2 regions of the Microbacterium sp. FW305-3-2-15-F-LB2 genome follow, and region 1 is predicted to be linked to the other one. Evidence: predicted binding sites of a transcription regulator. Region 1 holds the regulator's gene; the other holds the start of a gene.
The links. Region 1 encodes HspR, which represses chaperone genes until heat shock. Its sites were predicted from a motif close to AAGTTGAGTCNNNNNGACTCAACTT; they were not measured.
Positions count from the first base shown of each region.

Region 2: the regulator HspR is predicted to act here: its motif matches at 7,637-7,661, upstream of AC3WLZ_RS12350 (Hsp20/alpha crystallin family protein).

Region 1 is NZ_JBYSZO010000001.1:3,306,007-3,316,596, forward strand. Features, by position in the region: gene AC3WLZ_RS15910 (dihydrodipicolinate synthase family protein) at 1-498, opposite strand, end outside; gene AC3WLZ_RS15915 (SDR family oxidoreductase) at 519-1,250, opposite strand; gene AC3WLZ_RS15920 (carbohydrate ABC transporter permease) at 1,254-2,165, opposite strand; gene AC3WLZ_RS15925 (carbohydrate ABC transporter permease) at 2,162-3,094, opposite strand; gene AC3WLZ_RS15930 (ABC transporter substrate-binding protein) at 3,151-4,452, opposite strand; gene AC3WLZ_RS15935 (NAD(P)-dependent oxidoreductase) at 4,489-5,475, opposite strand; gene AC3WLZ_RS15940 (GntR family transcriptional regulator) at 5,725-6,387, opposite strand; gene AC3WLZ_RS15945 (heat shock protein transcriptional repressor HspR) at 6,460-6,906, opposite strand; gene AC3WLZ_RS15950 (DnaJ C-terminal domain-containing protein) at 6,974-7,957, opposite strand; gene grpE (nucleotide exchange factor GrpE) at 7,966-8,574, opposite strand; gene dnaK (molecular chaperone DnaK) at 8,587-10,455, opposite strand.
Region 2 is NZ_JBYSZO010000001.1:2,540,293-2,550,882, forward strand. Features, by position in the region: gene AC3WLZ_RS12305 (SDR family oxidoreductase) at 1-464, shown strand, start outside; gene AC3WLZ_RS12310 (hypothetical protein) at 492-815, opposite strand; gene AC3WLZ_RS12315 (type III polyketide synthase) at 976-2,070, shown strand; gene AC3WLZ_RS12320 (methyltransferase domain-containing protein) at 2,157-2,816, shown strand; gene AC3WLZ_RS12325 (FAD-dependent oxidoreductase) at 2,809-3,915, shown strand; gene AC3WLZ_RS12330 (UbiA family prenyltransferase) at 3,988-4,830, opposite strand; gene AC3WLZ_RS12335 (SDR family NAD(P)-dependent oxidoreductase) at 5,094-5,984, shown strand; gene AC3WLZ_RS12340 (DUF2231 domain-containing protein) at 6,023-6,568, opposite strand; gene AC3WLZ_RS12345 (manganese catalase) at 6,586-7,467, opposite strand; gene AC3WLZ_RS12350 (Hsp20/alpha crystallin family protein) at 7,712-8,164, shown strand; gene AC3WLZ_RS12355 (iron-containing redox enzyme family protein) at 8,282-9,322, shown strand; gene AC3WLZ_RS12360 (CDGSH iron-sulfur domain-containing protein) at 9,319-9,519, shown strand; gene AC3WLZ_RS12365 (glycosyltransferase family 2 protein) at 9,519-10,556, shown strand.

The sequences.
Region 1 (10,590 bases):
CTCGCTGACCTTCGCTCCGACGACCGCGGGCAGTTCGGCCAGGCGCGCCAGCAGGGCTGGCGAGACCGGGATGCCGCTGCGCTTCGGGTACACGTAGACGTACAGCGATCCATCGCCCACCGCGTCGGCGACCTGCGTGAAGTAGTCGTAGACCGCTTCTTCCGTGGCGGGGAGGTAGTACGGGGTGAGGGCGGCGAACTCCGTCACCCCGAGCTCGCGCGCGACACGGACGCGGCGGACGGCCTCGTAGGCGCTGGGCTGCCCGACATGCGCGATGACCCGCAGGTGGCCGGAGAGCTCGTCGACGGCCATCGACACGAGCGTGCGGAACTCGTCGTCGTCCACGGCGGGGAACTCCCCGGTGGTCCCGAGGACGAACGCGCCCTCGTTTCCCGACCGGGCGACGTAGCGGAAGATCTCGCGGCTCCCGTCGACGTCGAGGGCGCCGTCGGGGCGGAAGCTGGTGGGGATGGCGGTGACGATGTCACGACGGGACATGGTGGACCTTTCGGCTCGGATCAGGCGTAGGAAGAGTTGGCGGCGGGGGTGACGACGAGCTCGTTGACGCACACGCGCGCGGGCAGACCCGCAAGCCAGGCGATCGCCTCGCCGAGGTCGTCGGGACGCAACATGAGCCCGCGCGCTTCGGCGGAGGGCGGGTCGGGGCGGGTGTCGAGGATGTCGGTGGACACCTCACCGGGGCACAGGTGCGTCGCCGTCACGCCACCGCGTCCTTCCGCGGCGTTCAGGGTCTCCGCGAGAACGCCGAGCGCCGCCTTGCTCGCCGAATAGGCGGCGCCGGCCCCCGGCGAGAAGCGCCATGCCGCCCACGACGAAACGAGGACGATCCTGCCTTCACGTCGTTCCCGCATCGCGGGCAAAACGGCGTGGATCGCACGAACGGCACCGTGGAGGTTGGCATCCATGACGTTCTCGATGTCCGCGGGCTCGACCGAATCCCAGAACCGCTGCCGCACGTTCGTCCCGGCGCTGTAGACGAGCGTGCCGACGGGGCCGTGACGGTGGGCGATCGCCTCCGCCGTCGCGAGAACCGCGGACGGGTCCCCGACGTCGAGGGCCGCGGCGGAGGCGGACCCGCCCGCGGCGCGCACCCGGTTCACGACGCGGTCGAGTTCACCTTGGCGTCGCCCGGACACGATCACATGCCGGTCTGCCAGGGCCAGCGCCCACGCGGCGGCCTCGCCGATGCCGGAGCCGCCCCCGATGATCCAGGCGGTTGATCGAGGCACGCGTCAGCCCTTCGTTGCGCCGGCGGTGAGACCGCTGACGACGTACTTCTGCGCGATGAGCGCCACGATCATCACGGGCACCGTGATGACCACCGCGGCCGCCATGAGCCCGCCCCAGTCGACGGCGGCGTAGCTGGTGAAGTTGACGATGGCGACGGGGAGCGTCCTGGTGCTCTGGCTGGAGAGCACGAGCGCGAAGAGGAAGTTGTTCCAGCTGAAGATGAACGACAGGATCGCCGCCGTCGCGACACCCGGCACCGAGAGAGGAAGGACGACCCGAACGAAGGCCCCGATCCGGCTGGTGCCGTCGATCTGAGCGGCCTCCTCGAGCTCGACGGGGATGCCATCGAAGAAGCTCGACATGATCGCCACGACGAGCGGCATCGTGACGAACAGGTGCGTGAGGATCAGCACGGTGTAGGTGCCCACCAGGTGCACCTGCGAGAACAGGAAGTACCAGGGGATGAGCAGGCTCACCCCCGGGATCACACGCGCCATCAGCAGGAACGCGGTCGTGCTGCGTGCCTTGTACCGGGCGATGCCGTACGCCGCGGGCACGCCGATGGCCAGGGCCAGCAGCGTCGCCCCCGCGCCGACGAAGATGCTGTTGCCGATGATGGGCAGGAAGTTCTGCGCGCCGAACACGGTCCCGTAGTTGCCAAGGGTGGGTTCGAAGGAGAACGTCTTGGATGGGTCGACGACGTCGAGGTTGCGCTTCAGGCTCGCCAGGAACATCCAGATCAGCGGGACCAGGAACGACAGGACGACCACGGCGATCGCGACGACGCGGGCGACACCGCCGACCACGGCGGCCGGCCGAGGGCGGCGGCGCTTCGGGATGGGGGACCCCGCGGTCGAGGGCGATGCGGATGCCGAACGACGGGTGGTGGCGGAGGGAGTCAGGGTGGCGCTCATGAGCGGGCTCCTCGATTTCGCAGGATCGCGAGGGCGAGCAGGACGACGATGATCAGGACGAAGAAGAGCATCAGCAGGGCCGATGCCTTGCCGTACTGGGAGAACTGGAACGCCTGCCCGTAGGCCAGGATGTTCAAGGTCTCGGCCTCGTGGCTGGACCCGCCGCCGATGCCCTTGGTGGCGTAGATGATGTCGAAGGTCTTCATCGCGTCGATGGACCGCAGGATTGCGGCAGCGGCGATCACCGGAGCCAGGAGCGGCAGGGTGATGTGGCGGAAGCGCTGCCAGGCGTTCGCGCCGTCCACGCGGGCCGCCTCGTCCGGCTCCTCGGGCAGAGTGGACAGCCCCGCGAGCAGGATCAGGATGACCATCGGAGTCCATTGCCAGACATCGATGAAGATCAGGGTGTTCAGCGCCATCGACGGGTCGGAGAGCCATCCCTGCGGCGGCAGTCCGAGGAAGCGCATCACGACGTTGGCGAAGCCGATGGAGGGCTCGAAGATGAGCAACCACATCATGCCGACCGCGACGGGCGTGGCCACCAGGGGCAGGAGGATGAAGACGCGCACCAGGCTCTGACCGCGGAACGTCTTGCGTAGCAGGAGCGCGATGGCCAGACCGAGGACGATCTCGAGGGCGAGGGCCATGCCGGTGAAGTAGGCGGTGCGCCCGACGGCCGGCCAGAACCGCTCGGTGTCGGTCAGCCAGCCGATGTAGTTCTCGAACCCGACGAACCGGAACGGTCGTGAGACGGCTCCCGCGGAGTCGGTCATCGAGAGGAACACGGTGTAGCCGATCGGGAAGGCGATCAGCAGGGCGATGAACACCACCGACGGGGCGATGAGTATCCATTTCAGATGCGCGTCGATCCAGTCGACGGCTCGGGTCGCGGGGGTGACGCGACGGCGTGAGGCGGTGAGGGTCGCCATCGTTCCTCTTTCGGTCGGGGACGGGGCCCCGGCGGCGTCGCCGGGGCCCCGTCAGGTCACTTCTCGGAGTCGAGGAGGTCCTGGAACTGGGAGTTGGCGGATGCCGCTGCCCCGGCGACGTCCCCTCCTTCGATCGCGGTGATCACGGGGCCGCCGACGATCTCGCGCGCCGCCGCGACCTGCTCGAGGCGCGGACGGTCATGGCCGACGCCGTGGTCGGCGACGTTGCGGACGATGTCGACGAGTCCGGCAGGGAAGGACGCCACGGCGGCATCGTCGGCCCACGCCGACTGTCGCGCGCCCGGAACGGTCTCATTGGCGAGCAGCCACGTGGTGTTCTCCTCGTTGGTCACCCACTTGATGAAGTCCCACGCGGCATCCTTCTTGGTGGAGAACTCGTTGATACCGACCGTCTGGGGAACGATGTTGTAGAAGTGGGAGCCCGCGGGACCCGCCGGGAACTGAGCGAAGCCGACGGTGTCGACGACGCTGCTCTTGCTCGAGTCGAGGAAGGTATAGGCCTGGCTGTCGGCGTCGATGTAGAACGCCGCCTTGCCCTGGGCGAACAGCGCGGATGCCTCGACCCAGCCCATGTTGGTTGCTCCGGGAGGGCCGTACTTGCTGAGCAGGTCGCCGTAGAGCTGGATGGCCTCGACCGCCTCGGGCGTGTCGATGCTGGCGTTACCGTCCGCGTCCTGGAAGTCGGCGCCATAGCTGTACAAGAACGACGACAGTTGCGTCACCAGCGGCACGCGCGAGCCGCGCATCGCGATGCCGTACACGCCGGCGTCGGGCTTGTTGAGAGCGGCGACGGCCGACTCGAGCTCGTCGAGTGTCTCCGGAACCGGGATGCCGGCCGCCTCCAGGAGGTCGGTGCGGTAGTAGACGATCTGGCGCTCGGTCATGACGGGGACTCCGTAGACGGTGCCGTCGAGCTGCACCGCGTCGCGGGCCGCCGGCTGGAAGTCTTCCCAGTTCCACGCGGCATCCGAGGAGACGTAGTCGGTCATATCGGCGAGCCAGCCGTTGCGCGAGAACTCCCGCATCACGTCCTGCACCTGGAACGCCATGACGTCGAAGTCGGAGGACGACGCGTTGAGCTTGACCTTGTAGTTGTCGTTGAGCTGCTCGTTGCCGTAGGCCTCGATGTTGACGGTGATCCCCGTCTCGTCCTTGTACTTCGTCGCGAGCGTCTTCACCCCCTCGACCCAGGGGCTGTTGGCGGCCACGACGGTGATCTCGGAGACGGGGGCGTCATCGCCGCCTGCTCCGCCGGCGCATCCGGTCAGCGCGAGTACGACGGCGCCTGCGGCGGCCAGTCCCGCGACGACGCGTCGGGTGTGCGGTGTAGTGAACATCGGTGTTCCTCTCGGGGTGTGTGATTGCAGCAGGAGTTATGCGACGAGCGCCTCGGGAAGGCGCCCGGCGAAGACGTCGACGATCGCCCGGGCCGTGGCCAGGCCGATGCGCTCGTACGCTTCGCGGCTGTCCGCCGCCGCGTGCGGCGCGACGACAACGTTCGGGTGAGCGAAGAGGGGGTTCTCGGCCGAGGCGGGCTCGACCTCGAAGACGTCGAGGCCCGCGCCGGCGACGCGACCGGATGCCAGACCCCGCACGAGCGCGGCCTGGTCGACGAGCCCACCGCGCGCGGTGTTGATCAGGATCGTGCCCTCGCGCATCGCGTCGATGAGGGTGTCATCGACGATGTGGTGGGTCGCGGCGGTGTGGGGCGCGTGCACGCTGACGATGTCGACGTCAGCGACCGCCGCAGCCGCGCTGTCCGCGAGGCGGACACCGAGTCGCGCGGCGGCGGCCTCGTCGGCGAACGGGTCGTACGCGGTGACCGCGACGTCGAAGCCGTGCAGACGGCGGGCGACGAGCTGAGCGATCGCGCCGAATCCGATGAGGCCGATGGACTTGCCTGCCAGTTCGCGTCCGACGAAGCGGTCCCAGCGGCCGGCCTTCGTCGCAGCATCCATCTCGGGCAGACGGCGCAGCACGGCGATCATGAAACCGATCGCCAGTTCGGCCACCGCGGCGGCGTTGCCGCCGGGGACGTTGACGACGTGGATGCCACGGATTCGCGTCTCGTCGAGGTCGATGTTGTCGAGGCCGACACCGAGGCGCGAGATGATCTGCAACCGGTCGGCGTGGGCGAGGGCGGCGCTGTCGTAGACCTCCACGCCCGCGACCGCGGCGTCGGCGCCGGCGAGAAGGGCGTGCAGCTCGGGCTGCGTCCACGGCACCGTCGCCTCGTTCTCGACGAGGGTGAACCCGTGGTCGAGCAGCAGCTGCCGACCGGAACCGCACAGCTCGGCGTAACGCACGGGTCCGACGATCACGGTGCGGCCGTCACCGACGGCGGAGGAGGCGGAGGTCATCTTGCGGAGCCCTTCTGGACGGCGAGGGGATCCGAAGAACCGATCACCATCGAACGATCTGTCTACTGTTAACAGTTACCATATGGGCGGGATCGGTGGGTGTCAATACGCGGTGCCGCCCCTTTGCGTCCGTCGCGCGAGGGCCCGCATGCGCGCGCGACGGCTGGGCGCGTCACCGTCGAACGGCGCGCGGAATCGTCGGACGAGCGGGGTGGCCTCCGCCGCGTCCGCACCGGGTGGGCGCGCGCGTCAGGCGGTGGAGCCTGCCGCGAGACCTCGCAGCACGTCGCGGACGTGCCCCTTCGCGAGCGTCAGATGGAGGCGCAGGCGGTGGACGGCGGCATCCACGTCTCCCGTCCGGATGACGTCGAGGAACCCCTGGTGGTCCTCGGTCGCGGAGGCGATGTCGGAGGTGTCGCTCAGTTCGAACAAGATCGCGAAGATGCGCTGGTACGGACGCCACGCGTCCACCAGACGGCGGTTCTGCGAGTTGGTGTAGAAGCTGGTGTGGAACTCCATGTCGAGCTCCGCGAAACGCTCGCCGTCGTCGCTGCTCGCGGCGGCCGACATGCCATCGACGATGCGCTGCACGCGATCCCAGTCGCTTGCGCTCGCGTTCTGGATGGCCAAGCGGATGGCGAGCGATTCCAGCGCCTCCCTCACGACGTAGAGCTCCTCCACGTCGCGCAGGTCCATGGCCCGCGCGTACAGGCGCTTGCGCCTGTCTTCGGCGAGACCCTCGACCTCCAGTTGACGGAGGGCGTCTCGCACCGGTCCGCGGCTCACGTCGAAGCGCGCGGCCAGGCTGTCTTCCGCCAGGTGCGTGCCCGGCGGGATGACGCCGCGGATGATCTCGACGCGCAGGCGATGCGCGATCTGGTCGCCCATGGCGAGGGGTCGAAGCTCCGACACGTCTGCTCCCAACTGTCGACCGTTGACAGACTACCTCGGACGCTCTTCACCCGATGATCGGTTCGTGCTGCGTCAGTCCTCGTCGTGATCGAAGACGCCGCGAGGACGCCACAGCACGATGTCCGTCGCACGCCGCACGCGCGCCCCGTGCGGCAGCGTCACGACCGAGCCGGTCGCCCCGGCGGCGAACACGCGCGCGCCCGGACGCGATTGACGCTCGGCGAGGAGCTGGCGTTCGAGATCGTTGACGCGGCGAGCGAGGTCGTGCACCTGCTCCTCGAGCGCGAGCAACCGCGCGATCGCGGGCAGGCTCATGCCCTCGCCCGACAGGCGAGCGACCTCGCGCAGCTGCTGCACGTGACGGCTCGAATAACGCCGGGATCCGCCCTGCGTGCGAGCGGGCACGACCAGACCGAGCCGGTCGTACTGCCGCAGGGTCTGCGGGTGCATGTTCGACAGCTCGGCTGCCACGGCGATCGCGAAGATCGGCGCGTCCTCGTCGATTTCCTTCTGGGACACGGCCTCTCCTCTCGCATCGATCGCCGGCTCCTGGCATCCGATTGTGGCGGATGCCAGGAGTCCAGCGTTACTGCCGCGCCTTGGCCATCAGGTCGGCGCGGGGATTCTCTTTCGGTTCGAGCGCGTGGAAGCGCTCGAGGGCCTCGCGGGCGGCGTCGTCGAGGTGGTCGGGAACGGCCACCTGGACCTCCGCGAGCAGGTCGCCCGTCCCCTTGGACGAATGGATGCCACGCTCCTTGACGCGCAGCACGCGGCCCGACGGAGTGCCCGGCGCCACGCGTAGCCGCACGGGCTCGCCCCCGAGGGTCGGCACCTCGATCGTCGCTCCGAGCGCCGCCTCGGTGAAGGTGACGGGGACCGTCAGCCGCAGGTTGAGCCCGTCGCGGGAGAACACCGGGTGGGGCCGCACAGCGACCGTCACCACGATGTCACCGCTCTCGCCGCCGTCCGGGGAGGGACGACCGCGACCGCGCAGCCGGATCTTCTGGCCGTCGGAGACGCCCGCGGGGATCTTGACCTTGAACGGCACGCCGTCCTCGCCCTGCAGGGTGATCGTCTCGCCCTTTGCGGCGGTGATGAAGTCGAGCGTCGTTCGCGCCGTGACGTCGGCGCCGCGCTGCGGACCGCCGAATCCGCGGTACCCGCCGGACGGCTGACCGAACCGGCCGGAGCCGAAGCCGCCGCCCTGCTGGTCGAACATCGAGAAGAAGTCCTCGAATCCGCCCGTCGCTCCCCCGCGCTGCTGCCCGAAGCGGCTGAACACGTCGTCGAAGCCGCCACCGCTCGCGGTCCCGGGTGCCGAGAAGCGCGCCCCCGAGCCCATGGCCCGGATCTGGTCGTACTCCTCGCGCTGCTCGGGGTCGTTGAGCACCGAGTAGGCCTCGCTGATCTCCTTGAACTTGGCCTCGGCCTTCGCGTCACCCGGGTTCGAGTCGGGGTGGTACTGGCGCGCGAGCTTGCGGTACGTCTTCTTCAGATCGGCAGCGCTCACGTCCTTGTCGACACCGAGGACCTTGTAGAAGTCCTTGTCGAACCAGTCCTGACTCGCCATGCGTCCTCCTACTCGACCGGCACGGCGACGACGACCTTGGCCGGTCGCAGCTCGACGGAGCCGAGGCGGTAACCGACCTCGACGACCTCGAGCACCGTGGCCTGGGTCACACCCGGAGTGGGCGCCTGGAAGATCGCCTCGTGGTGCTGCGGGTCGAAGGGCTCGCCGGCGGTGCCGTACGAGACGACGCCGAGGCGCTCGGCCACGGCCCGCACCTTGTCGCCGATCGCGGAGAAGGGGGTGCCCTCGACGAGGTCGCCGTGCTTCTCGGCACGGTCGAGGTCGTCCATGACGGGCAGCAGGCCCTTCACGGCCTCGCCCTTGGCGCGCTCGATCTCGCGCTCGCGCTGCTCTTCGGTGCGCCGCCGGTAGTTGGCGTACTCGGCCTGCAGGCGCTTGAGGTCGATCAGCAGCGAGGCCTCCTTGTCGGAGGAAGCCCCCTCTGCGGCGGCCTCGGGCGTCTGCTCGGCGCCGAGGATGTCTTCGATCGTCAGGCCTTCGGCATCCGGGGTCTGCTCGCCCGACGGCGCGGGGCCGGAGGTGTTCTCCTCCGGCCCCGTCGTCTCGTCAGGACCGGCGCCCGAGCCCTGGGGCTGTTCGTCGTCCTTGTGTGCCATGGGATCTGTCGCTTACTTCTTGTCGTCGGTGTCGTCGTCGACGACTTCGGCGTCGATGACGTCTTCCTCGGGGTTCGGCGTCTCGCCGTTGCCGGGCTGACCGACGTTGGGGTCGGCCGGTTCGCCCTGAGCTTGCGACGAGGCGTAGATGGCCTCGCCGAGCTTGCCCTGGCTGGCGTTGAGCTTGTCGAACGCGGTCTTGACCGCGTCGTCGTCGTCACCGGCGAGAGCCGTCTTGAGGGCGTCGACGTCGGCCTGGACGTCGTTCTTGACCTCTTCGGGCAGCTTGTCCTCGTTCTCCTTGATCAACTTCTCGATCGAGTACGACAGGGTCTCGGCCTGGTTGCGGGTCTCGGCGGACTCGCGGCGCTTCTTGTCTTCCGCCGCGTTCTCCTCGGCCTCGCGGACCATGCGCTCGATGTCCTCCTTGGGCAGCGACGAGCCGCCGGTGATGGTCATCGACTGCTCCTTGCCGGTGCCCTTGTCCTTCGCGGACACGTGCACGATGCCGTTGGCGTCGATGTCGAAGGTGACCTCGACCTGCGGGATGCCACGGGGAGCCGGGGCGATACCGGTGAGCTCGAAGGTTCCCAGCGGCTTGTTATCGCGGGTGAACTCGCGCTCGCCCTGGAAGACCTGGATCGCGACCGACGGCTGGTTGTCGTCGGCGGTGGTGAAGGTCTCGCTGCGCTTGGTCGGGATGGCGGTGTTGCGCTCGATGAGCTTGGTCATGATGCCGCCCTTGGTCTCGATGCCGAGGCTCAGGGGGGTGACGTCGATGAGAAGGACGTCCTTGCGCTCGCCCTTGAGGACACCGGCCTGCAGGGCTGCGCCCACGGCCACGACCTCGTCGGGGTTGACGCCCTTGTTCGCGTCGCGACCGGTCTCCTTCTTCACCAGCTCGGCGACCGCGGGCATGCGGGTCGAGCCACCGACGAGCACGACGTGCGCGATGTCGTCGACCTTGACGCCGGCTTCGCGGATGACGTCTGAGAAGGGCTTGCGGGTGCGGTCGAGGAGGTCCTTGGTGAGGTCCTCGAACTTGGCGCGCGTCAGCGTCTCGGACAGCGACACGGGGCCCGAGTCGGTGAGCGAGAGGTAGGGCAGGTTGATCGAGGTCGAGGTCGAGCTCGACAGCTCCTTCTTGGCCTGCTCCGCGGCCTCCTTGAGGCGCTGCAGGGCGATCTTGTCGCCCGAGACGTCGACGCCCGTGGTGTCCTTGAACTGCTTGATCAGGTAGTCGACGACGCGCTGGTCCCAGTCGTCTCCACCGAGGCGGTTGTCACCGGCGGTCGAGCGCACCTGGATGGTCGAGAAGTCGTCGTCCTTGCCCACCTCGAGGAGGGAGACGTCGAAGGTTCCGCCACCGAGGTCGAAGACGAGGATGAGCTCGTCCTCCTTGCCCTTGTCGAGACCGTAGGCCAGAGCGGCCGCGGTGGGCTCGTTGATGATGCGCAGGACGTTCAGGCCCGCGATCTCGCCGGCTTCCTTCGTCGCCTGACGCTCGGCGTCGTTGAAGTACGCGGGCACCGTGATGACGGCATCCGTCACGCTGTCGCCCAGGTACTCCTCGGCGTCGCGCTTGAGCTTCTGGAGGATGCGCGCGGAGATCTCCTGCGGCGTCCACTTCTTGCCGTCGACGTCGAACGTCCAGGTCGTGCCCATGTGACGCTTGACGGACGAAACGGTGCGGTCGACGTTCGTGACGGCCTGGCGCTTGGCGGTCTCGCCGACGAGCACCTCGCCGTCCTTCGTGAACGCGACGACCGAGGGGGTCGTGCGGAAGCCCTCAGCGTTGGCGATGACCTTCGGCTCGCCACCCTCGAGCACGCTCACGACGGAGTTGGTCGTCCCGAGGTCGATTCCCACTGCACGTGGCATATGTGTCTCCTTGATCATGAGCCGGGCGGATGCCACGACTCGGGCTTGGTGCAAAGTCTGCTGCGCGGGTTGAGCCGCGATGACTCAAGGCTAGCGCAGGGCGTTTCGGGCGTCAAGGAGACTTGATATGAATCG
Region 2 (10,590 bases), 770 kb from region 1:
TGAGCCACGAAACGCTCGAGGAGGTGTCGGACGACGAGTGGGACTACACGTGGGCGACCAACGTCAGCGCGTACTTCCACCTCGTCAAGGCCGCGCTCCCCCACCTGAAGGAGGGCGCGTCGATCATCGGGTCGAGCTCGGTGAACTCCGACATGCCGAACCCCACGCTGCTCCCGTATGCCGCGACGAAGGCCGCCATCGCCAACATGACGGCGTCGCTGGCGCAATTGCTCGCCGACCGGGGCATCCGCGCGAATAGCGTGGCCCCGGGCCCGGTGTGGACGCCGCTCATCCCCGCGACGATGCCCGAGGACGCCGTCGAGAGCTTCGGCGAGCAGACGCCGCTCGGTCGCGCCGGACAGCCCGCCGAGCTCGCGCCGGTCTACGTCCTGCTCGCCTCGGACGAGGCCAGCTACGTCTCGGGCGCGCGCGTGGCCGTGACGGGTGGCAAGCCGATCCTCTGAGCGTGGCGGCGCCCCTCGATCGCTCGTTCAGTCGAGGGGCGCCCAGGCCGCCACCGCGATCACGATGATGACCAGCAGCGCGACCGCGGCCTGCACGCACATCAGCACCGCGAAGATGTAGCCCTGCGGGGAGCCGCGCCGACTGGCGAGCCCGTTGACCGCGATCGCAGCGAAGATGCCGACCTGGAACGCGATACCGATCCACGCCCACGCCGCCACGATCGGGATCGAGAACGCGAACACCACCACCGCGACGAGCGCGAGAAGAGCGGATGCCACGATCCACACGCGCGGCTTCGGTCGGCGCACGGCATCCTGGTTCGTGACACGAGTGGGGTCGACGTCGCTCATGAAGGGGTCCTCTCCGGGGGTGAGCGGCCACCGTACGGATGCGGCGAGACCGACTCCGACGGGGTTGACAGCCACCGCCACGGACCCGGGCACCATAGACGGCGCGCGGCAGGCGCACCATCCCCGACGCCGGAACCCCGAACCGTGCCTACAGTGAGGCATGACCGCGAGCATCCTCTCGATCGGCACGGCGCTGCCTCGCACCCGTGTCGCCCAGTCGGCGCTGCGCGACCTGTTCGCCGCGCAGCCCGGATTCGATCGGCTGAGCCGTCGTCTCGTGGGGGCCGCGTTCGACGCGGCGGCCATCGACACCCGTCACACCGTGCTCCCGCAACTTGCCGGCGCCGATTCCGACGGGCTCGCGGCGCTGGCCGACGGCGAATTGACGATGCCGCCCACGGGCGCCCGCAACGACGAATACCGTCGGACGGCTCCGGCCCTGTTCGCCGAGGCCGCCTCCGCGGCGCTGGACGGCTCGGGACTGGGGCCCGACGCGGTCACACACGTCGTCACGGTGTCGTGCACGGGTATGTTCGCGCCGGGCCCGGACTACCTCCTCGTGCGCGATCTCGGTCTCTCGCCCACGGTCGAGCGCTACCACCTCGGCTTCATCGGGTGCGCGGCGGCAATCCCCGCTCTCAGGCTCGCCGCGCGGATCGTCGCCGCCGACCCGGCAGCCGTCGTGCTCGTCGCGGCGACGGAGCTGTGTTCGCTGCACTGGCAGACCTCGTCGCATCCCGACCAGATCGTGGCCGCGTCGGTGTTCGCCGATGGTGCCGCGGCGGCCGTGGTCAGCGCGCCCGACGGCACCCGGCCGAGCCTCGACCTCGACGGCTTCGCGACGTTCGTCACCGACGAGGGCGAGAAGGACATGTCGTGGACCGTCGGCGATTCGGGATTCGAGATGACCCTGACCCCGGAGGTGCCGCGCATCATCGGCCGCGAGATCGCCGCGATCGCCGCCGACGTGGTGGGCGATCTTGCCGAGGTCGACGCGTGGGCGGTGCATCCCGGCGGTCGAAGCATCCTCGACCGCGTCGAATCCGCCCTCGATCTGGATGCCACGGCCCTCGCGACCTCGCGCGAGGTGCTGCGTACGCACGGAAACATGTCGAGCGCGACCCTGCTTTTCATTCTGCGCGACCTCCTCGCCGACCCCGACCGGGCGGACGGCGATCGGGTCGCCGCTCTGGCCTTCGGGCCGGGCCTCACGGTGGAGGCGGCGCGGCTCACGGTGCGCCGGCCGACGCCGTGACGGCCGACCGGCGCTCCCGCGACGCCGGCCCCGGGGATGTGTTCTGGCCCGACCTGGCCGCGCGCGACACGGTCGTCACCGAGCTGATGGACGACCCCGACTGCGACCCGCGTGCCCTCGCGGCGACCTATCGACGTTTCGACGTCGTGAATCGTCTCGTCTCAGCCTGGGGCCACGTGTACCGCACGCGCGTGCGCCCCCAGCTGAGCGCGCTCGGCCGGCCCGCGCGGGTGCTCGACCTCGGCTGCGGCGGGGGCGATGTGGTCGCGCGCCTCGCGGCGCTCGCCGCCCGCGACGGCCTCGACGTGGAATGGGTGGGCGCCGACCCCGACTCCCGCGCGCTCGACGCCGCCCGGGAGCGGGAGGGCGCGGGGCTCGTCTTCACCGCACAGGGGTCACGCGAACTCCTGGCGGCCGGTGAGACGTTCGACCTCGTGCTGTCGAACCACGTGCTGCACCACCTCGACGCCGCCGGTCTTGCGGCCTTCGCCGAGGACTCCCGGGCGCTGTCACGCGGGTCGGTGCTGCACGCCGACATCGCGCGCGGACGCCTGGCCTATGCGCTGTACGCGGTCGGAATCGCTCCCCTGGCGGCGGGGACCTTTCTGCGCGTCGACGGGCTGCGCTCGATTCGTCGCAGCTACCGAGCGCCGGAACTCGCGACCGCATTGGGCGCCCCCTGGCGCGTGGAGACCCCGGCACCGTTCCGTCTCCTGGCCACCGCGAAGGGACAAGCCCGTGCGTGAGGTTCTCGTGGTCGGAGCGGGCCCCGTGGGCCTGGCGCTCGGCGCCGATCTCCGCGCGCGCGGCATCGACGTCGAGATCGTGGAGCGGCGAACCGGCATCGACGACGGCACGCGAGCAATCGGCATCCATTCCCCCGCGCTGGCCCTGCTCGAGGCGTCGGGCGCGACCGAGGCGCTGCTCGAGCGGTCGGTGACGATCCGGCGCGGCGAAGCCCGGGCCGACGGGCGACTGCTCGCCGCGATCCGCTTCGATCGGCTGCGCGCACGGCATCCCTACGTCGCCGCGCTCCCCCAGGCCGACACCACGGCGGTTCTGACGGCTCTCGCCCCTCCCGTGCGCCGGGGCGTCCAGGTCACGGCCGTCGTCGACGACGGAGCGGGGGTGCGCGTCGAGACGGACGACGGTGACGTTCGCGCGGGTCTGGTCGTCGTGGCATCCGGATGGTCGGGTCGGGGCCTGGTCTACCGCCCCGATGCCGTGCACACGCGGCACTACCGCGATCGTTACGCGATGGTCGACACGGTCGCCGCCGGTGGGCCCACGGCCGTCGTTCACCTCGAGCGCGGCGGAGTGGTCGAGTCGTTCCCCTTGCCCGGCGGCCGACGCCGCGTGGTGGCTTGGACGGGGCGCGACGAGGTGACGGATGCGGCGGGCTTCCTCCGCGACGCGGTCGCCGCTCGCACCGGTGTCGACATCGACACGGCGGGCGCCTCGACGTTCCGCGTGCGGAGGGCGGTCGCGCCGGCGCTGCGGCGGCAGCGGGTGTTCGTCGTCGGCGACGCGGCGCACGAGGTGAGCCCCATCGGCGGTCAAGGCATGAACCTCGGCCTGCTCGACGCCCTGACGCTCAGCCCGCTGCTCACATCGTGGATCCACTCGGGGCGCGATGACGGTCTCGCCCGCTGGGAGCGCGACCGGCTCGCCTCGGCACGGCACGCGGCACGGCTGGCGGCGCTGAACACGGTGCTCGGTCGGGCGGTCGGCCCGACCGCCCACGCGGCACGATCGCTTGCGCTGCGCACCGTCCTGCGCGGCCCAGGCGCCGAGGCGTTCGCCCGGGCGTACGCCATGCGCTACGACCGCGCCGCGCGGGACTGACGGGCATCACGCCCGCGAGACCGGCGCTGCGACGCCCGCGCGATCCGTGCGCGGCGTGCTCGATCGCCCCGCTCAGGCCAGCACGAGCTGCGCCGCCAGCAGCAGAGCCGCCAGCATCGTCACCCGGAACACGGCGCGCCCGGGCGGACGCCGCAGCGCAAGCACGACGGTGGCCGCGGCGGCCGTCACGACCGCCGCGAAGAACGCCCCGGCCAGCGGGGTGGGTGCTGCGGTCGGACCGACGAGCACGGCGAGTCCCCCGATGACGATCCCGGCGGCCGCGACCAGCACCGACGCGCGTGCACCGAGACGGTGCGGGAGCCCGCGCACCCCCGTCCGACGATCGTCGTCGAGGTCGCGAACGACGTTGGTCAGATGCACCGCCGCGCCGAGTGCCGCGCCCGCGAGCGACGCCCAGGGGGCGGCGAGGCCGGGCGAGGGGAGCGAGAGCGTCGCGAACGAGGGAAACAGGCCGAAGCTGAGCAAGAACGGCACGATCGAGAACGGCGTCGACTTGAGCCCGGCGTTGTAGGCCCACGCGGAGGCCAGGGCGACGGCGTGCGCGGCCAGCAGACCTGTGCCCAGCGGCGCCGAGAGGACGACGGCGACGAGGGCGGATGCCACCGCCACCGCGAGCGCGAACTCCGGCGTGATCGCTCCCCCGGCGATGGGCTTGTCGGTACGACCGACCGCGGCGTCGCGCGCGCCGTCGATCGCGTCGTTCGACAGCCCGACCGAGACCTGACCGGCGAAGACGGCCGCGACCAACACGGCCAGACGGAGCGGCTCGACGCCCGCCGCGACGCCCAGGGCGAGCGAGAGCACCGTGACCACCAGCGTGGGCCCGGGATGGGTGGCGCCCCACAGGGCTCGCACGAGCTGGGGCCGGGCGGAAGGGCGGGGCACGGCATCCATCACCCGACGACGCTACCGCGAGGCGGACGGTGCGGGTCGCCACCCGCGTGCACGAGGCTGCGGATGCCGACACGTCCCCTTCGCGCGGAGACGTCCGACCGCACACGGGGTTGCGGGGGCGCTGACGTGCTGTTTATCGCGTCGCTGCCCGTGGCACGCCCTCGATGGAATCCCCACCGTCAACCCCCGCGGACCTCGCCGCGCCGCCGCCTAACCTCGCGACACACGTCACGGGCCACCGCGGCGCGCACGAAGGGGGCAGCATGGGTCAGGTCGTCGTCGTCACCGGGGGCTCCCGAGGGATCGGGCGCGCGGTCGCGCTGCGCTTCGCACGACGCGATACGCGGCTCGTGCTCGTCGCGCGTGACGAGGTCGCCCTCGCCTCCGCCGCCGAGGAGTGCCGTCGCCGCGGTGCCGAGGTGCTCACCCTTGCCATCGACCTCGCGACCCCCGAGGGCCCGACCCGGGCGACGGACGCCGCGATCGTCCGCTTCGGTCGCATCGATGTGTGGGTAGCTGCGGCATCCGTCTTCTCGTACGGGTCTGTCGAAGAGACCCCGGATGCCGTGCGCGACAGGGTCATCGAGACGAACCTCGTCGGCCACATGCGGGCGGCTCGCGCCGTGCTCCCCCACTTCCGGGCGCGCGGCGGGGGCACCATCGTCTTCGTCGGCTCGCTGTACTCCCAGGTCGCCGGCCCCTACGTCTCGTCGTACGTCGCGGCGAAGCACGGCCTGCTGGGCTTCGCACGGTCGCTGCGCCAGGAGATGCTCCCGCACCGCGGCATCCGCGTGAGGGTCGTGCTGCCGGCGAGCATCGATACGCCGATCTACCAGCGCGCCGCGAATCACACCGGCCGCACACCGTTCCCCCTGCCCCCGGTGGTCTCGGCGGACCGCGTCGCCCGCGCGATCGTGCGCGTCACGCGTGGACGCCGGCTCGAGGTCGGCGTGGGCGCGGCGCAGTTCGTGGCCCGCCCGCTGCAGGTGCTCGCTCCGCGCGTGTACGACCGATTCATCCGCGCGCTGCAGCATGCCCTCGGCCTGCGCCGGAGACCCGCCGCCCCGACCGCCGGCGCAGTCCTGGCACCGCAGCACGACCCGGGCGCCGTGAGCGGCGGCTGGCCCCGGTTCCCCGTCCGCCGTCCGCGCTGAAGGACCCCGGATGCCAGGGCATCCGGGGTCCCGAGAGCTCACGCCGTCTCAAAGCCCTCGCGCTGGGTGTTCTCGTCGGCGACGCGCACGCCCCAGCGGTAGGCCAGCTTGCCGCCGAGCCAGCCCGAGACGCTGAGTCCCGACGCGGCGATCAGACTGAGCGCCAACGCCACGCCCGGGACGCGGCCGAGATCGAGCATGCGCACGAACAGGCCGATCGAGAACAGCACCATTGCGGTGACGTTCAGCGTCAGGTGCACCAGGGCCGTCCGACGTGCGGGAGTGCCCTTCGGGATGCGCGACATGTCCAGCAGGCCGAGCACCGACGCTCCCACCGCCCCGCCGAGCCCGATCGCGATGAGCCACCTCGACCCCGTCGCGAAGGAACGCGGGTCATCGGCGGCGAGGCCGAGCAGGTCGAACACGAGGCTCGACGACCACGCGCCGATCGGAATCGTCACAGCCACCGGGTGGAAGGGATGGCCGTACGGTCCCGCGACAATCGCGCGCGGCATCTTGGCGGCCCGCATCGCGGGAAAGCTCGCTCCGCGGCGCGGAGCCGAGGCCGTCGAGGGCCCCGGCATCGCGGCATCCACCCCGCTCATTCCTTGTGCAGCGCGTCCTGGGCGCGCCCCGCGAGCTTCTCGACCGTGTTGGGGAGCTCGGTCGTGCCGTAGAAGCGGACGTCAGGGTGCGTGGGCGGCGGCATCGGCACACCCGGCTCCGGTGAGGCGAGGTACGTGAACTCGCCCTTGCCGTCGGGGGTGGGGCCGGACGCCCAGCGGCCCTCGGCGGCAGCGGCACCGTCGGAGAAGTTGATGTACTGATACGACACGTCGCGGTCCTCCTTCTCGAGCGGGAAGTTGCTGGGCACGGGGAGGCTCTCGTAGCCCTCCTCCTGCAGTTCGGCCGCGGCCGCCGCCCACTGGTTCTGGTGCATCGTGTCGCGGGCCAGCAGGAACGCGAGAAGGTCCTTCACGCCGTGGTCGTCGGTCTGGTGGTAGAGCCGCGCGACCTGCACGCGTCCCTGCATCTCGGCGTTCGCGTTGGCCGTGAAGTCGGCGAGCAGATTGCCGCTGGCCGTGATGAAGCTGCCCTGCCACGGGTTTCCGTTGGAATCGACGGGTCGCGCTCCCGCGCCCGCGACGATGCCGTGCTGGATGTCGGTGCCACCGATGACCGCGGCCACGGTCGGGTCGTTCTGGACGGCTTCCTCGGTGATGCCGAGGGGCGACTTCTCGAGCAGCTGCGCGATCATGACCGCGAGCATCTCGACGTGGCCCATCTCTTCGGCGCCGATCCCGAAGACGAGGTCGCGGTACTTCCCGGGCATGTGCATGTTCCACGCCTGGAACCGGTACTGCATGGCGACGGAGATCTCGCCGTACTGTCCGCCGAGCACCTCCTGCAGCTTGCGGGCGTAGACGGCGTCGGGCTTGTCGGGTGTAGCGGCGTGCTGGAGTTCCTGCCGGTGGAAGTACATCGTGCTCCTTCGTCGTCGGAACACCGCCCGGGGGGGGGTGGCGGTGTTGACGACCACGAAACGGGGCGGCGAACGCGGCGACACGGGGGTTGCCATAGCGCTCCGACGGGAGCACAATCGCGCGCCCGCGGTCTTGGCACTCGCCACACGTGAGTGCTAATCTGACATCAAGTTGAGCGCAAGGGACTCAACTTGAACATCTCTCCGGATGCCGGATCCGGACCGATCGAAAAGGAGAACGACCATGGCCACCTACGACCCCTTCCGCGACCTCGACCGCCTCGCGTCGACGCTCCTCGACACCCGCCGCGGCGGACCGCGACGCATGCCGATGGACCTGTACCGCGACGGCGACCACTACGTCCTGTCCGCCGACCTACCCGGCGTCGACCCGGGATCGGTAGACATCGATGTCGACGGCCAACTGCTCACCATCCGGGCAGAGCGCACCCTCGCAACCGGCGACGACGTCAAGTGGATCACGCGCGAGCGCGAGACCGCCTCGTTCGTGCGTCAGCTGAACCTCGGTCAGGGGATCGACACCGAACACATCAGCGCCACCTACCGAAACGGCGTCCTGTCGGTCATGATCCCGGTGAGCGAGAAGGCCAAGCCTCGGCGCATCGCCGTTTCGACCGAAGACGGCAACGACGTCATCGCCGCTCACGAGAGCACACCACAGCCGATCGAGCAGTGAGTACACGGAGGGGGTGACCGCGGGGTCGCCCCCTCCTCCCGTGTCAAGGGTCTCGGCGATCACCGCTCCCGCCCGCAGAGTGCTCCGGTGTCCGCGACCCTCTCCCCCCACGATCCGCTGGCCGCCGTCGACGCCGACGACAGGCTCTCCCTCCCCTTCACGCCGCGCGGCCCGGTGAGCGCCGCCGTCCTCCGGCATCTCGCCGGGGGCGCGCCCACCAACCACACCGCCCTGGCCGACCGCGCCGTCGCCGCCTCGACCGACGTCGAGACCGACGATGACCTGCAGCTCGCCCTCTTCGCGCTGTACGCCTCGGCGTACGGTTCGGTCGCGGCGTTCGATCCCGAGCGGGAATGGGATCCGTCGCTCCTCGCCACGCGTGGCGTCATCGAGCGGGCTTTCGAGGCGGCACTTCGCGCTCGCGTGCCGCAGCCCGAACTCCCCGCGACGACGATGGATGCCGTTGCGCGGGCGCTCTTCGCCCTGACCGCCGCCGACACCGGCCCGAGTCTCTCGCGCTACCTCGCGAAGAAGGCCACTCTCGATCAGGCGCACGAGTTCCTCGTGCAGCGATCAATCTACACCCTACGGGAGGCCGACCCCCACTCGTGGGCGATCCCGCGCTTGACCGGGCGCCCCAAGGCCGCCCTGGTGGAGATCCAGTCCGACGAGTACGGCGGCGGGAATCCTGGACGCGTGCACGCCGAACTCTTCGCCCGCGCGGTCCGCAGCGCCGGACTCTCGGACACGTACGGCGCCTACGTCGACGACGTTCCGGCCGTGACACTCGCCTCGCACAACGCGATGTCGATGTTCGGCCTCAGTCGGCGTCTGCTCGGCGCGATCGTCGGCCACCTCGCGGCGTTCGAGATGACCTCCTCGGTCCCGAACCGCCTCTACGCCGAGGGCCTGCGCCGCCTCGGCTTCGACGACGACGTGTGCGGCTACTTCGACGAGCACGTCGAAGCCGACGCCGTCCACGAGCAGATCGCCGCCCGCGACCTCGCGGGAAGCCTCGCCGAAGATCGCCCCGACCTGCTCCCCGACATCCTTTTCGGCGCCGCGGTCTGCCTCAGCGTGGACGGTCGCGTCGGGGAGTACCTCCTCGACGCGTGGACGCGCGGCGAGTCGTCGCTGCGGCCAGAGGAGGTGCGATGACATCGGAGCCGCCGCGGATCACGGCCTATCCCGACGGTCCACTGCTCGTGCGGGGCGATGTGGACCTGCGCGACGTGGACGGCAACGCGATCGAGAAGCGTCGGCGAACGGTCGCTCTCTGCCGGTGCGGGATGTCGACCATCAAGCCGTTCTGCGACGGGACCCACAAGCCCGCGGGGTTCCGCACCGAGGACTGATGCGTCTCGCCGCAGAGTACGTGCTCCCGCTGCGGTGGGAGCACGACGACAGCCTGGACGACATGACCGCGTACCTCTGCACTTTGGCGGAATGGATCGACGTCACCGTCGTCGACGGATCGGACGCCCCCGTCTTCGCCGTCCACGCGACCGCATGGGCGGCCCACGTCCGACACGTCCGCCCCACCGTGGCGACGGGCGCGAACGGCAAGGTACGGGGCGTACTCACGGGAATTTCCCTCGCACGGCACGAGCGCGTGATCCTGGCCGACGACGACGTCCGCTACGACCGGAACGGACTGGATGCCATCGTCTCCGCGCTCCGCGACGCCGACCTCGTCGCGCCGACGAACGTCTTCCGTCCCCTCCCCTGGCACGCCCGGTGGGACACGGGCCGCTCACTCCTGAACCGCGCACTCCACCATGACTACCCCGGAACGTGCGGCGTCCGCCGCGCCGCGCTCGAGCGAACCGGCGGCTATGACGCCGACGCCCTCTTCGAGAACCTCGAGCTCGAACGGACCGTCCGCGCCGGGGGCGGCGCGATACGACAGCTCACCGACGTATACGTCATGCGCCGCCCACCCACGCTCCGCCATTTCCTCGGCCAGAGGGTGCGGCAGGCCTACGACAGCCGCGCCCAGCCCGGACGCCTGCTCCTCGAACTGGCCCTCGCGCCGACCCTCCTCGCGCTGCGCCGACGTCCCGGCATCCTCATGCTCATCGCGTTCGGGATCGCCGTCGTCGCGGAGCGGGGGCGACGCCGTGGCGGCGGGCGGCGCATCTACCCACGATCCGCGGCGGTCTGGGCACCGCTCTGGGTCGTCGAGCGTGCGGTCACGAGCTGGCTCGCGCTCGGCGCCCACGCCCGCGGAGGCGTGCGCTACGCCGGCACCCGGGTGCGGCACGCAGCGACCCCGCTCCGCGACCTCCGCCGCCGTCACTCCACGACGCGCGCCCCTTCTGCGGGCCGCGAAAGCTCGGCATCCAGGGCGTCCACGAGACCCGCGACAGTGTCGTCGATCGACGCCGGCTGACGGAACGCCCCGACCCGCTCGAGGTCGGCGAAGC